DNA from 3 places in the Streptomyces sp. NPDC027185 genome. Region 1 is predicted to be linked to each of the others. Evidence: riboswitches for the same ligand, from Rfam matches in the RefSeq annotation. Region 1 holds a riboswitch; each other region holds the start of a gene.
The links. Region 1 has a riboswitch for cyclic di-AMP ahead of ACZ4M8_RS28560 (M23 family metallopeptidase). Riboswitches for the same ligand answer to the same signal wherever they lie in the genome.

Region 1 (4,202 bases):
GTGAGCGACGCCACCACCCGCGAGGACCTGGCCATGAGCGAGATGACCTTCCACCCGCAGCCCAAGGGCGGGGCGCCCCGGCCGTGGGCCTTCCCGGCGCCCGAGCGCGGCGCACTGCCCAACGGCCTGACGGTGCTGCGCAGCCACCGCCCCGGCCAGCAGGTCGTCGCCGTCGAGGTCGACATCGTCGCGCCGCTGGAGACCGAGCCGGAGGGGCTGGACGGCGTCGCCACGATCATGGCGCGGGCGCTGTCGGAGGGGACCGACCGGCACGACGCCGAGGAGTTCGCCGCCGAACTGGAGCGGTGCGGCGCCACGTTGGACGCCCACGCCGACCACTCCGGTGTCCGGGTCTCCCTGGAGGTCCCGGCCTCCCGGCTGCCGGGCGCCCTGGGGCTGCTCGCCGACGCGCTGCGCGCCCCCGCCTTCCCCGAGAGCGAGGTGGAGCGCCTGGTGCGCAACCGCCTCGACGAGATCCCGCACGAGCTGGCCAACCCGGGGCGCCGCGCCGCGATGGCGCTGTCCAAGGAGCTGTTCCCCGCGTCGTCCCGGATGTCGCGGCCCCGGCAGGGCACCGAGGAGACCGTCGGCCGCATCGACGCGGCGGCCGTCCGGGCGTTCTACGCGGCGCATGTGCGACCCGCGGCGGCCACCGCCGTGATCGTCGGTGACTTCACCGGCATCGACGTGGACGCGGCGCTCGCCGACACGCTGGGCGTGTGGCAGGGACCCGCCGCCGAGCCGGTGACCGTCACGCCGATCACCGCGGACGACACCGGCCGTGTGGTGATCGTCGACCGTCCCGGCGCGGTGCAGACGCAGCTGCTCATCGGCCGGATCGGAGCCGACCGTCACGACCGTCAGTGGCCCGCGCAGGTCCTCGGCACGTACTGCCTCGGCGGCACGCTGACGTCGCGTCTGGACCGGGTGCTGCGGGAGGAGAAGGGCTACACCTACGGGGTGCGCTCCTTCGGGCAGGTGCTGCGCTCGTCGGCGCCGGACGCGCCCGGCGGCCCGGTCGGCGCCTCGCTGCTGGCGATCAGCGGCTCGGTCGACACGGAGTCCACCGGGCCGGCCCTGGAGGACCTGTGGAAGGTGCTGCGCACCCTCGCGGCGGAGGGCCTCACGGACGCCGAGCGGGATGTCGCGGTGCAGAACCTCGTCGGTGTCGCGCCGCTGAAGTACGAGACGGCGGCGGCGGTCGCGGGGACCCTCGCCGACCAGGTGGAGCAGCATCTGCCGGACGACTACCAGGCGCAGCTGTACGCGCGGCTGGCCGAGACCGGCACGGTCGAGGCGACCGCCGCCGTGGTCAGCGCCTTCCCTGCCGACCGGCTGGTGACGGTGCTGGTCGGTGACGCGGCGCGGATCGCGGAGCCCGTGCGGGCGCTGGGTATCGGTGAGGTGAAGGTCGTCAGCGGCTGACGGTCCGGTGGAGCGGTGGCCCGGCCGGGCCACCGCGGCGCCCGCCTTCCGGTGCGGAGGCTCGGCGTAAGGGGACGAAACGGGATCCCGGGGGCGGTCGTCCGCCCCCGGGATCGCCTGTATGTCCGGTTCTGGTTCCGCTGTCGCGGTGTGGTGTAACGCACAATATGGCGTTTCTGTTTGCCGATTGAAAGTTGCCACGATTAGCGTCATGCGCGCTGTCCGTCAGTAGCACGCCGCAACCGCGGCACCGGACAGTCATCGCCGAGTCCCCGTACGGCGCGAGCCAGGGGAGCCGGGGACCCACATGTCCCCTGGGGTGAATCGGGCGCCTCCCCGGAGGAGCCCGTAGGAGACCTTCCTGCTCCGAACCCGTCAGCTAACCCGGTAGGCGAGAAGGAAGGAAAGGACCAGCCAGCACATGGCGTTCACCCGTGCCACCGGGAAACACCGCCGTCCGAGCCGCAGCGCCCGGACGACCCGCAACATCGCCTCCGTCGCGGGTCTCGCCGCCACCGGCGTCGTCGCCTCCGTCGCCTCGCCCGCGATGGCCGCCACGTCCGGTGCCGCGCACGACACCGGACTGCACCGCGCCGTCGTGATCGGTGACGAACTCGCCGAGCGGATCGAGGCCCAGGCCGACGCGCAGCAGGCCGTCGCCGAGACCGCCGAGGCCAAGGCGAAGGCCGAGGCCGACGCGGAGAAGCAGGCCAAGGCCGCCAAGGCGGCGGCCGACAAGCGGCACGAGGCGAAGGTCCGCGCGGCCCGTGAGGAGGAGCGCAAGCGCCTCAACGCCTTCGTCGCGCCCATCTCCGGCTCGTACGTCTCCACCGCCTACCAGGCGTCCAGCGGACTGTGGTCCTCCGGTTCGCACACCGGTATCGACTTCCACGCCGCCACCGGCACGAGCGTGCACGCCGTCGGCGCGGGCACCGTCGTCGAGGCGGGCTGGGGCGGTGCGTACGGCAACAACATCGTCATCAAGATGAACGACGGCACCTACACCCAGTACGGCCACCTGTCGCAGCTGGGCGTCTCGGTCGGCCAGCGGGTGATGCCCGGCCAGCAGATCGGTCTGTCCGGCGCGACCGGCAACGTCACCGGTGCCCACCTGCACTTCGAGGCCCGTACCGGCCCGGACTACGGCTCGGACATCGACCCTGTCGCCTACCTGCGCGCGCACGGCGTCAACGTCTGACGTCCGCCCGCCCCGCGCGGCCCCCGGAGCCCCGGCTCGCCCCCACAGGGCGACCGGGGCTCCGCCGTGTCCGGTGACGGGTGGTCGGTCGGCCGGATTTCCCGGGGTCCGGGAATGCGCTCACCAAAAGATCTCCATGAACAAGTGAAGGCGGTGAAGGAGCCTTCACCGTCGAATAGAGTCGCCGGAAAGGCGCCGCGGGGCGGCGTTTTCCGGGAAGGACGGTGGAGGCGCCCACGATGACGCGAGGTCAGATTTCCGTGCAGCGCATCTCCACGGCGATCCGCGACGACATCGTCTCCGGCGCGCTGCTTCCGGGCAGCCGGCTCGTCGAGGACCTTCTGGCCGCCCGCTACGGCGTCTCCCGGGTGCCGGTCCGTGAGGCGCTGCGCACCCTGCAGTCCGAGGGGTTCGTCACCGCGCGGCGCCATGCGGGGGCGTGTGTCGCGGCGCCCACCGCGCAGGAGGCGGCCGACCTCCTGGACCTGCGGGCACTCCTGGAGCCGATGGGCGCCGCCCGCGCCGCCGCCCGCCGCACCGACGCGCAGCTGAAGGTGTTACGGGGCGTGGTGCGGCTCGGCAGGGAGCGGGTCCACCGCGGCTGCCCCGGTGATCTGCCCCGGCTGGACGGCTGGTTCCACGAGACGCTGGCGCGGGCGGCGGGCAACCCGGGACTGACCGCGCTGCTGACCCAGGTGCGCCGGAAGATCGACTGGATGTACGTCGTCGAGCGCCCGGCACGGTACGCGGAGACGTGGGACGAGCACGGCGCGGTGCTGGACGCAGTCGCCCGGGGCGACGCGGAGGCGGCGCGCGCCCTGATGGCGTCGCACGTCGCGCGGTCGCTCCCGGCGTACCGTCCGCGCCGCCGCCCGGCGACCGCGGTACGCCGTCCGCCGTGCTCCGCCGGCGCCGGGCGGATGCGTTCCGTTTAGGACCCGGTTTACGGGACGGCGGACCGGTGGCGGAATCTTTTCGGTGCCGTGCGGGGAATTACGGAAATCGACGCGAGCGGAAATCGGACCGGCCCGGGGAATTCCCGCGCCGTGGAATTGCGCGTTTTCCGTGTACGGGCCGCTCGTGCGGTGGAGAAGCGCGCGGGCGGGGAGCGGTCCGCTCGGCGGGTGCCCGCCGGCTCGTGCGGGGCCGCGCGGCGGGAGCGCCCGGGAAAGGGAAGACCCCGCCGCGGGTGACCGTGTCGGTCGTGGCGGCGGGGCGGTGCCCCGGTCAGGGGGCGGTGGGGGCGTCCCGGTTCAGACGGTCTCCGGCAGCTCGTCGAGCCCCTCGGCGACCAGCTTCGCCAGGCGCTCCAGCGCGGCTTCCGCCCCTTCGGCGTCCGAGGCGAGCACGATCTCCTCGCCGCCCTGGGCGCCCAGGCCCAGCACCGCGAGCATCGAGGCCGCGTTCACGGGGGTGCCGTCGGTCTTGGCGATCGTCACGGGGACCCCGGCGGCGGTGGCCGCACGGACGAAGATCGAGGCGGGACGGGCGTGCAGCCCCTCGGCCCAACCGACAGTGACGCGGCGCTCAGCCATGGTGTTGCCCTTCAAGTCGTTACGGTTGTCTAGACCACTCTCTC
Region 2 (4,202 bases), on a different contig from region 1:
TCGTCGCCGAGGCCGGTGGCCAGGCCCTTGCTCTTCAGGACCTTCTTGAGGGTGTGGTAGACCTCGGCGCCCCAGCGCAGCGCCTCGGAGAAGGACTCCGCGCCGATCGGGGCGATCATGAACTCCTGGATGTCGACGTTGGAGTCGGCGTGCGACCCACCGTTGAGGATGTTCATCATCGGGACGGGCAGCAGGTGCGCGTTCGGGCCGCCGAGGTAGCGGAAGAGCGGCAGGTCGGACGCCTCGGAGGCGGCGTGCGCGACGGCGAGGGAGACGCCGAGGATGGCGTTGGCGCCCAGCGAGCCCTTGTTGTCGGTGGCGTCCAGGTCGAACATGGCCTGGTCGATGAGGCGCTGCTCGGTGGCGTCGTAGCCGACCAGCTCCGGGCCGATCTGCTCGATGACGGCGAGGACGGCCTTCTCGACGCCCTTGCCCTGGTAGCGGTTGGGGTCCCCGTCGCGCAGCTCGATGGCCTCGAAGGCGCCGGTGGAGGCGCCGGACGGAACGGCGGCCCGGCCGGTGGAGCCGTCGTCGAGGCCGACCTCGACCTCGACCGTGGGGTTACCTCGCGAGTCGAGAATTTCCCGGGCTACGACGACGTCGATGGACGGCACGTTGTCTCCTTCATGGGTGTCTGGAGTTCTGCGGCACGAGCCTAACGGCCCCCGGGTCCTCGACCGCCTCGCGGCCCGCAGTACGGGACGAAAGGTGCCTCGGACGCCGGGTTCCGGCCTTTCGGCAGCGAAGGCCGCGGAACGGAAAAGCGGGCGGATAAAGGGCAGGCCACGACGGTGTGTCCGGCACCAGAGTACGGAACGGCGAAACCCCGCCTCGGCGCACGGCGGGCGGCACCGGCTGCGAAGCAGGTGCCGCCCCGGGGACGTGCGCGCCGGACGGGGCGTCGCGTGGGGAGGGTGGTGCGGCGGGCGCGGGACCCGGACGGTGCCGGGGCCGCGGCCCGCGAGGTCCGGGCGCCGGTGCCGCCCCCCGCTCCGGCGCGCCGTACGTACCGCCGTACGTACGGAAGCGGAGCGGGAGGGGCGGGCCGTCACGTCCCGGCGCGCCTCGCGGCGGTGGGGACGGGGACGGCGGGCCGGTGCCCGGAGGGCGGGGCGGTGAGCGGTGCCCCGCGCGGGGATCGGGCCGCGGGGATCAGACGTGGAGCTTCTGGCCCGGGAAGATGAGGTTCGGGTTGGAGCCGATGGTGGACTTGTTGTCCGCGTAGACCGACTTCCAGTTCTTGCCGTGCGCCTTGGCGATCTTGGCCAGGGTGTCGCCGGACTTCACGGTGTAGTTGCCGTGGCCCATGACGTGGTGCTGCGGGGCGCGCTTCGGGGCGGCCTCGGTCCGCGGGGCCTGCTGCTTCGGGGCCGCCTTGGGCTGGGCCTGCTTGGGCGCCTGCTGCTTGGGGGCGGCCTTGGTGGCGCCGGTGTTCAGGTCGGGGGACGGGCCACCGGCGGTGAGGTTGCCGGCGCCGGCGCAGGACCAGGCGCCCGGACCCTGGATGGCGAGGAGCTTCTCGGCGGCCTGGATCTGCTGGGCCTTGGTGGCCAGGTCGGCGCGGGGCGCGAACTGCGTGCCGCCGGCGGCCGCCCAGCTGGAGGCGGAGAACTGCAGGCCGCCGTAGTAGCCGTTGCCGGTGTTGATCGACCAGTTGCCGCCGGACTCGCACTGGGCGACGGCGTCCCAGGTGGCGACGGAGGCGGCGGAGGCGTTGGTGGCGCCCATCAGCGGGACGGCCACGGCGGCGCCGGCGACACCGGCGAGGGTCGCGACGCGGACGGCCTTGGAGGGACGGCGGTGCTTGGCCTTGTTGCTCAGCATGGTTCGTTTTCCTCACCGACGCCTGCGAGGTGAGCTGTCGGGTTCGGGCGGCGTGGATTGCCCGGCCGTGCTTGTGCACGGCTTCACCCCAAGCCGGTTGACCCGCTTTCACGGGTGGGGCCGGCGCTTACCTTGGGTCCCCCGCTCCTGCCTTCGGCGCTTGCGCGTCGACCACCTTCGCCCACCGGCAGGATTCGGCGTGTGAACGAAGGGCCCGCTTTGGCGAGCGGTGCTGACCGTAAGCAGAACCCTCCGTTTCGTTCAAACCCCGCTTTCTGCGCCCAGTTGACCGCCAATGATCACAGAGGGGTCACATTTCCGCAGGTGGGGCGTGGTGCGGATTTCCCCGGACGGGTCGGACACCACGGAGCGCGACGAGAGCCATATCTCACTTTCGCCAAAACGGGCAAAAGCCGCCTATCGCCTCGATCAGCGGCCCAGATCGAGGAGTTGACCGGGGTGGATGAGGTCCGGGTCGTCGCCGATGACGTCCTCGTTGCGCTCGTACAGCGCGGGCCAGCCGCCCGGCAGCTCCCGCGCCTCGGCGATCGCTGACAGGTTGTCACCGGGGCGCACGGCGTACGTGCCGTCGCCCGGCTCCGTCCGCTCGCCACCCCGCGAGGCGCGCCGCCCCGGGGTGTGGTCGCCGTCCTCCTCGGCATCGCCGCCGCCGCGGTGGCGCCCGGAGCCGTCGCCGCGGGAGCCCTCGTCGTCCGCCGGGGGCGTCGTACGGGACGGGTGCGAGGGCTCGGCGGGGCCGGTGGCGTGGCCGGACGGGTCGGCGGAGGGGTCGGCGCCGCCGGGCCGGTCCGGCTCACCGGGGGGCTTCGGGGAGTCGGTGGGGTCGGGCGTGGTGGACGGGTCCGGGGCGTCCTCGGGGGTGGACGGGCCGGTGGCGTCCGGATCCGGCGTGCTGGGGGCGTGGGTCCCGTCCTGGCCGGTGTCCGTGCCCGGGTCGGTGCCGGCGTCCGTACCGGAGTCCGTGCCGGGGTCGGTGCCGGTGTCGGGGAGCCTGCCGTCGGTGTCGGCGGGGGGTGTGCCGCCGGGGTCGACGTCGGGGGTGCCGCCGTCCTCGGTGAGCCCGGCGCCGGCGGCGCAGCGCGGCCAGGCGTCCGGACCGCGCTCGGCGAGGATCGCCTGGGCCACGGCTATCTGCTGGGAGCGGCTGGCCAGGTCGGGCCGGGCCGCGTACTCCAGACCGCCGTGGTCGCGCCACATGTCGAGGGTGAGCTGGAGCCCGCCGTAGAAGCCGTTGCCGGGGGCGCTGGACCAGATGCCGCCGGACTCGCACTGGGCGACCCGGTCCCAGGTGGTGGCATCGGCGGCGTGGGCGGCGCCCGCGCCGAGGAGGGGCAGGGCGAGGCCCGCGCCGGTCACTCCCGCCGTGACAAAGAGGGCCGGTGCCTGGCGGGGGCGACGGTGTCTGCCGTTGCCGGTGCGCATGCGATTGCCTTTCGAGCGGCGGTTGAGTTGTCCGCCCCGGGCGTCCCGGCACGGCCGCCCGGGGTCCGGTGCGGCCACCACCGAGCGGCGGGGCGCTTGTTCGGTGGCAAGGTAACCGGGCTCACGGGGCGTCACAAGCCGGTGTAGCGGAGATCACGTGCAGGTCACGTGGCTGACGAGGCGTCAACTCATGGGCCTCGGAAGGCCGTCCGCGCGGCCGGGCGGCGTGTCGTCAGGGGGCCGGGGTGAACGTCACGGGGAGGGTCCGCAGACCGCGCATGATGAGCCCGCCCCGCCACCGCAAATCGTCCGGTTCCGCCGCAAGACGGATGTCCGGCAGGCGGGTCAGGAGGGTGGCGAGGGCGGTCTGTCCTTCGAGGCGGGCCAGTGGCGCGCCGAGGCAGTAGTGGATGCCGTGGCCGTAGCCGAGGTGCGGGTTGTCGGTGCGGCGCAGGTCGAGGGTGTCCGGGGCGTCGAAGCGTGCGGGGTCACGGTCGGCGGCGGCCAGCACCACCAGCACCGGATCGCCCTCGGCTATCCGCTCGCCGCCGATCGTCAGCTCCTCGGTCGCGAACCGCCAGGTGGCCAGTTCGACCGGCCCGTCGTAGCGCAGCAGCTCCTCGATACCGGTGGCGAGGACGTCCGCGTCGCCGCAGGCCAGCGACTTCTGGAGGAGTTCACGCTGGTCGGGGGCGCGCAGCAGGGCGTAGATCCCGTTGCCGATGAGGTTGACGGTGGTCTCGAAACCGGCGAAGAGCAGGATGAACGCCATCGCGGCGACCTCGTTCTCGGTGAGGTGTTCGCCGTGGTCCCAGGCACGGATCAGGCCGGAGATCAGGTCCTCGCCGGGCTCGGGCTCGGGCGGCAGGGCGGCGCGCTTGCGGTGGATCAGTTCGGCGAGGTAGCCGCGGATCTTCTTGACCGCCTTGGCGACG
Region 3 (4,202 bases), on a different contig from region 1:
CGTTCTTCCCCGCCGGTTCGGTCCTGCTGCTGTTCACGGACGGGCTGACGGAGGCCCGCAACCGCGCGGGGGAGTTCTACGACCCGGTGGCCCGGCTGCGCGGCCGGGCCTTCCCGGGGCCGGAGCAGCTCCTGGACACGCTGGTCACCGAGGTCGCCGCGCACACCGGCGGGGCGGGCGCCGACGACATGGCGCTGCTGGCGGTGCAGCGGCCGATGGAGGAGTAGGACCGGAGGCGGCGGTAACCGCAGGCGCGGCGGGGCGCGGGTGGAGCGGCGTCCGGCGCGCGGAGGCCGGTTGTACGCCGGGCGCGCGGGGAGCCCGGGGCGGTTCCGGCGCGCCGGGCGTACGGCCGCTCCCCGCGCGCCGGGACCGCCTACGGGCGCGGACCCCTACGCCACCCAGTGCAGGCTCCGGCCGTACGCCTCCGTCAGGGCCACCGGGCGGTCGTCCAGTGCGAGGGTCAGCAGCCGCTCCCGGTGGCCGGGGGCGAGGCGGTCGGCGGAGGGGGCGGCCCGCCACGGGGTGAGGGAGTGGTGCTCCTGGGAGATCCAGTGGCCGCCGCCCGGCCGCCCGGCGAGCAGCGCGCGCACCCGCTCCGCGAGCCGCTCCCGGTGCGCGGGCGGCAGCGCGGGCAGCGCGTCGGTGTGCAGCACCACGAGGGTGGCGTCCGCCGGAACCCGGGCGGCGAGCGCCGGCAGCTCCTCGACCGGGTCACCACGGACGATCTCGGGCCGCGGCGCCGCCCGTACCGCGTCCACCGCCGCCGTCAGCAGCCGTGCGCGCTCCGGGGTGCCCGGCCACACCAGGGAGCGCAGCCAGCGCAGCGCCTCTGGGTCGTCCACCGGGTCGAGCGGAGCGGTGCCGATGCCGCCGCGCCAGACGATCTCCGGCAGCCGCGCGGGCGGTGCCGCGTCCGCCGGGTCCACCCGGTCCTCGCGCCCGATGCGGCACCGGAAGGTGACCGGTGCGTCCGGGGCGCCGAGGACGTACGGCTCCGGGGAAGCGGCCGTGGCAGGCGTCCCCGGGGCGGCATCGGGCTCGTACGCGTACCGGTAGCGGTCCGGGTGGAGGGCGAGGCCGGTGGTGACGCCCACCTCCAGGAGGGCCAGCGGGCCGCGGAGGCGGGCCAGGAGGGGCAGCAGGGTGGCGCAGCGGGCCGGTTCGGCGGTCCGGGCGGAGCGGTCCGTGACGACGGCGCGGACCTCGTCCCAGTGGCGGATCGTCCACTCCCGCCAGCGGCCGTACGCCGCCGCCCCGCGCGGGCCCTGCTCGGCGTGCGGCCCGTCGAGGTGGCGGACGGCCGCCAGCAGCAGGTCGGGCCGTTGCTTGTCGCCTGCCGGGAGGGAGGCGGCGAGGAGTTCGCACAGCTCCTGGTCGTGTCCGATCCGCGCCGTCAGCTCCTCGTGGGCCGCGCAGCGGCCCCGCGCCTGCCACCACGAGAAGTCCTGGTAGCGCACTGCCAGGGCCTGAGCGTTGTTGACGAAGTCGGCGACCATGATCAGACGTTAATGCCCTCACGGAGCGTGAGGGTTATGCACCCCTCCGCATAACAAGTGATGCACAATCACGCGGAGGCCGTTTCGTAAAGGGTGGTCAACTCGCCCGTTTTTCACGGATGTTGTCCGGGAAAGTCTTGGCCAGGGAACGGGTTCGGGTGGAGTGGATTCACAGGAACGCTTGGAAAACGGCCGCGGTCTCTATTACTGTCCGATAACGGAGCGCGGTCGTCCCAGCCGTCGCAGAGGCGGCACCGTGCCCCCACGCCGAATCCCGTACGCGCTCTTCAGGCACCCGGACATCCGGGCACACAGGTGGTCAGTTCCCGCTATGGCGTCTCCGTGCACGCCGGTGCGCCGATATTTCGTGAACTGCCGTGATGTGTCCTGACCTTGCCCCGGGCGGCCCGAGCGGCGCGGCGGGAACCGGGGAACCACCACCATGGGGTGAATCGGACGCCTCGGCCAGAGGCCGCCCGTAGGAGACCTTCCTGCTCCGAACCCGTCAGCTAACCCGGTAGGCGCGAAGGAAGGAAAGGAGTGCGCCCCCGTGGCGTCCAACAGGCTTGCCCCCGAGGCCCCGTCCGCCGAACTCCCCCACGGCTTCGCCCCCGGCCTCCCCGCCGCCCCGTCCGACACGGCGGTCTTCGCTCCGGGCTCGTTCACCCCGGAGGGCCTCGCCGCCCAGGGCCCCGGTTCGTACGGCGCGGCCGCCGGCGGGCACCCGCCGCTGGAGACCGCGGACGCGGCGGCCGACGCCCCCGGTGAGTGGAACCCGACCGAAGAGTCCGTACGGGCCGTCCGTGGCCGCCACCGCGTCGCCAGGCAGCGTGGCGGGCTGGCCCGCAGCGGCACGGTCCTCGGCGTCGGCGTGATCGCGGCGGTCGGCGCCGGCGGGATGGCGACCGCCGAGGAGAAGCCGCCGGTCCCGGTCTCCGTACCGGACCTCACCACCCTCGCCGCCGACGTCACCGGAGCGCTGCCGGACGCCGAATCGCTCCCCGGCATCGGCCCGTTGCTCGGCTCTTCCGACGACGCGGGGACCACCACCGCGGCGCCGCTGTCGTCCGCCGGCCTGACCACCGAGGACGGCCGGGGGACGGGCGCCGGGGAGGCTCTGCGCAGCCGCATCCTCCAGCAGGCCGACACCCAGCAGACGGCCGCCGAGCGCGACGCCCGGGGCGCCGCCGAACACGCCGCCTTCGCCCAGGCGGAGAAGACCGCGGCGAGCGACCACCGGGAGGCGGTGGCCGACGCGAAGGCGGAGCGGGCCGAGGCCGCGCGCAAGGAGGCGGCCGCCAAGGCGAAGCGCGAGGCCGAGGCCCGCGCGAAGGCGGAGGCGGCCCGCCTGGCCGAGCTGGCCAAGAGCTATCTGCTGCCGGTCACGTCGTACACCCTCACCGCGAGCTTCGGCCAGGCGGGCGACCGCTGGGCCGCCGACCACACCGGCCAGGACTTCGCCGCCCCCACGGGCACGCCGGTCAAGGCCGTGCACTCCGGCACCATCACCCAGGCGGGCTGGGCCGGTTCGTACGGCTACCGCATCGTCCTCACCCTCGACGACGGTACGGAGCTGTGGTTCTGCCACCTGTCGTCGATGGTGAAGACCGGCGGGAAGGTCGCCACCGGTGAGGTCATCGGCCGGGTCGGCGCCACCGGGAACGTCACCGGCCCCCATCTCCACCTGGAGGTCCGCCCCGGTGGGGGCGGCCCCGTCGACCCGATGCCGTGGCTGCGCGGGCGCGGGCTGCACGTCTGACCCCGGGGAGAGCGGCCGGTCCCCGCTGAGCCGGCCGCCTCCGGAAGCGGATCCCCGAGGGGAGCGGACGGTTCCGGGGGCTGCCGCCGAGAAGGTGCGGCGCCGGGCGTTCCGGCGCCGTGCCGGGACGTCGCCGCGGTGCGGGACGGACCGAGGCTGGCGGGGTGACGCTGTGCGGCCCGTCGGCCGCCGTCACGAAGAGTCGTCGTCGCGAAGAGTCGCCGTCACGAAGAGTCGTCGCCGCGGTGCCGGACGGGCCGCGGTCGCCGGGGCGCGCGGGGTGCTGTCGTGCGCCGGTCGGGGGCCCGGACGCCCGGGGCGCGCACGGTGGCGGCGCGCGCCGGCCATGGCCGGTGCCTGCTCACGGCCTCGGCCCTGGCCTGGGAGGGAAGGCTCCCCGGGGGCCCGGCCCGGTACCGCGCCGGGCCGCGACGTCCCACCCGTCCGGCACACGGGCCGGGCTCCCCCGGATGCCGCGCGCCGGAATATCCCCGCGCCGCGGCACGCTGCACCTACGCATGACCACCACTCGTAAGCCCCTCGGCTCGCTCTCCGTCTCCCCGCTCTGCCTCGGGGGCAACGTCTTCGGCTGGACCGCCGACGAGTCCGAGTCCTTCGCCGTGCTCGACGCGTACGTCGCCGGCGGCGGCAACTTCATCGACACCGCCGACGTCTACTCGGCCTGGGTGCCGGGCAACAAGGGCGGCGAGTCCGAGACCGTCATCGGCAACTGGCTCACCGCCCGAGGCAACCGCGACGACGTCGTCATCGCCACCAAGGCCGGCGCCCACCCCGACCTCAAGGGGCTGGCCGCCGGCACGGTCAAGAAGGCCGTCGAGGGTTCGCTGCGCCGCCTGCGCACCGACCGCATCGACCTCTACTACACCCACTACGACGACGAATCGGTCGAGGTCGGCGAGTTCCTGACCGCCCTCGACGACCTC

Region 2: it holds a riboswitch for cyclic di-AMP, as region 1 does, so the genes downstream of both, ACZ4M8_RS20380 (transglycosylase family protein) here and ACZ4M8_RS28560 (M23 family metallopeptidase) in region 1, are expected to answer to the same signal.
Region 3: it holds a riboswitch for cyclic di-AMP, as region 1 does, so the genes downstream of both, ACZ4M8_RS28215 (M23 family metallopeptidase) here and ACZ4M8_RS28560 (M23 family metallopeptidase) in region 1, are expected to answer to the same signal.

Annotation. Positions count from the first base shown of each region.
Region 1 covers NZ_JBVHRF010000011.1:68,117-72,318, reverse strand. The annotation lists gene ACZ4M8_RS28570 (M16 family metallopeptidase) at 1-4, shown strand, start outside; gene ACZ4M8_RS28565 (M16 family metallopeptidase) at 43-1,425, shown strand; cyclic di-AMP (ydaO/yuaA leader) riboswitch at 1,678-1,833, shown strand; gene ACZ4M8_RS28560 (M23 family metallopeptidase) at 1,847-2,623, shown strand; gene ACZ4M8_RS28555 (GntR family transcriptional regulator) at 2,863-3,558, shown strand; gene ACZ4M8_RS28550 (HPr family phosphocarrier protein) at 3,877-4,158, opposite strand.
Region 2 covers NZ_JBVHRF010000006.1:90,946-95,147, forward strand. The annotation lists gene eno (phosphopyruvate hydratase) at 1-614, opposite strand, end outside; gene ACZ4M8_RS20380 (transglycosylase family protein) at 1,153-1,824, opposite strand; cyclic di-AMP (ydaO/yuaA leader) riboswitch at 1,829-1,993, opposite strand; gene ACZ4M8_RS20385 (transglycosylase family protein) at 2,254-3,267, opposite strand; gene ACZ4M8_RS20390 (cytochrome P450 family protein) at 3,500-4,202, opposite strand, start outside.
Region 3 covers NZ_JBVHRF010000010.1:187,053-191,254, forward strand. The annotation lists gene ACZ4M8_RS28205 (PP2C family protein-serine/threonine phosphatase) at 1-227, shown strand, start outside; gene ACZ4M8_RS28210 (DUF2332 family protein) at 393-1,499, opposite strand; cyclic di-AMP (ydaO/yuaA leader) riboswitch at 1,884-2,037, shown strand; gene ACZ4M8_RS28215 (M23 family metallopeptidase) at 2,050-3,258, shown strand; gene ACZ4M8_RS28220 (aldo/keto reductase) at 3,777-4,202, shown strand, end outside.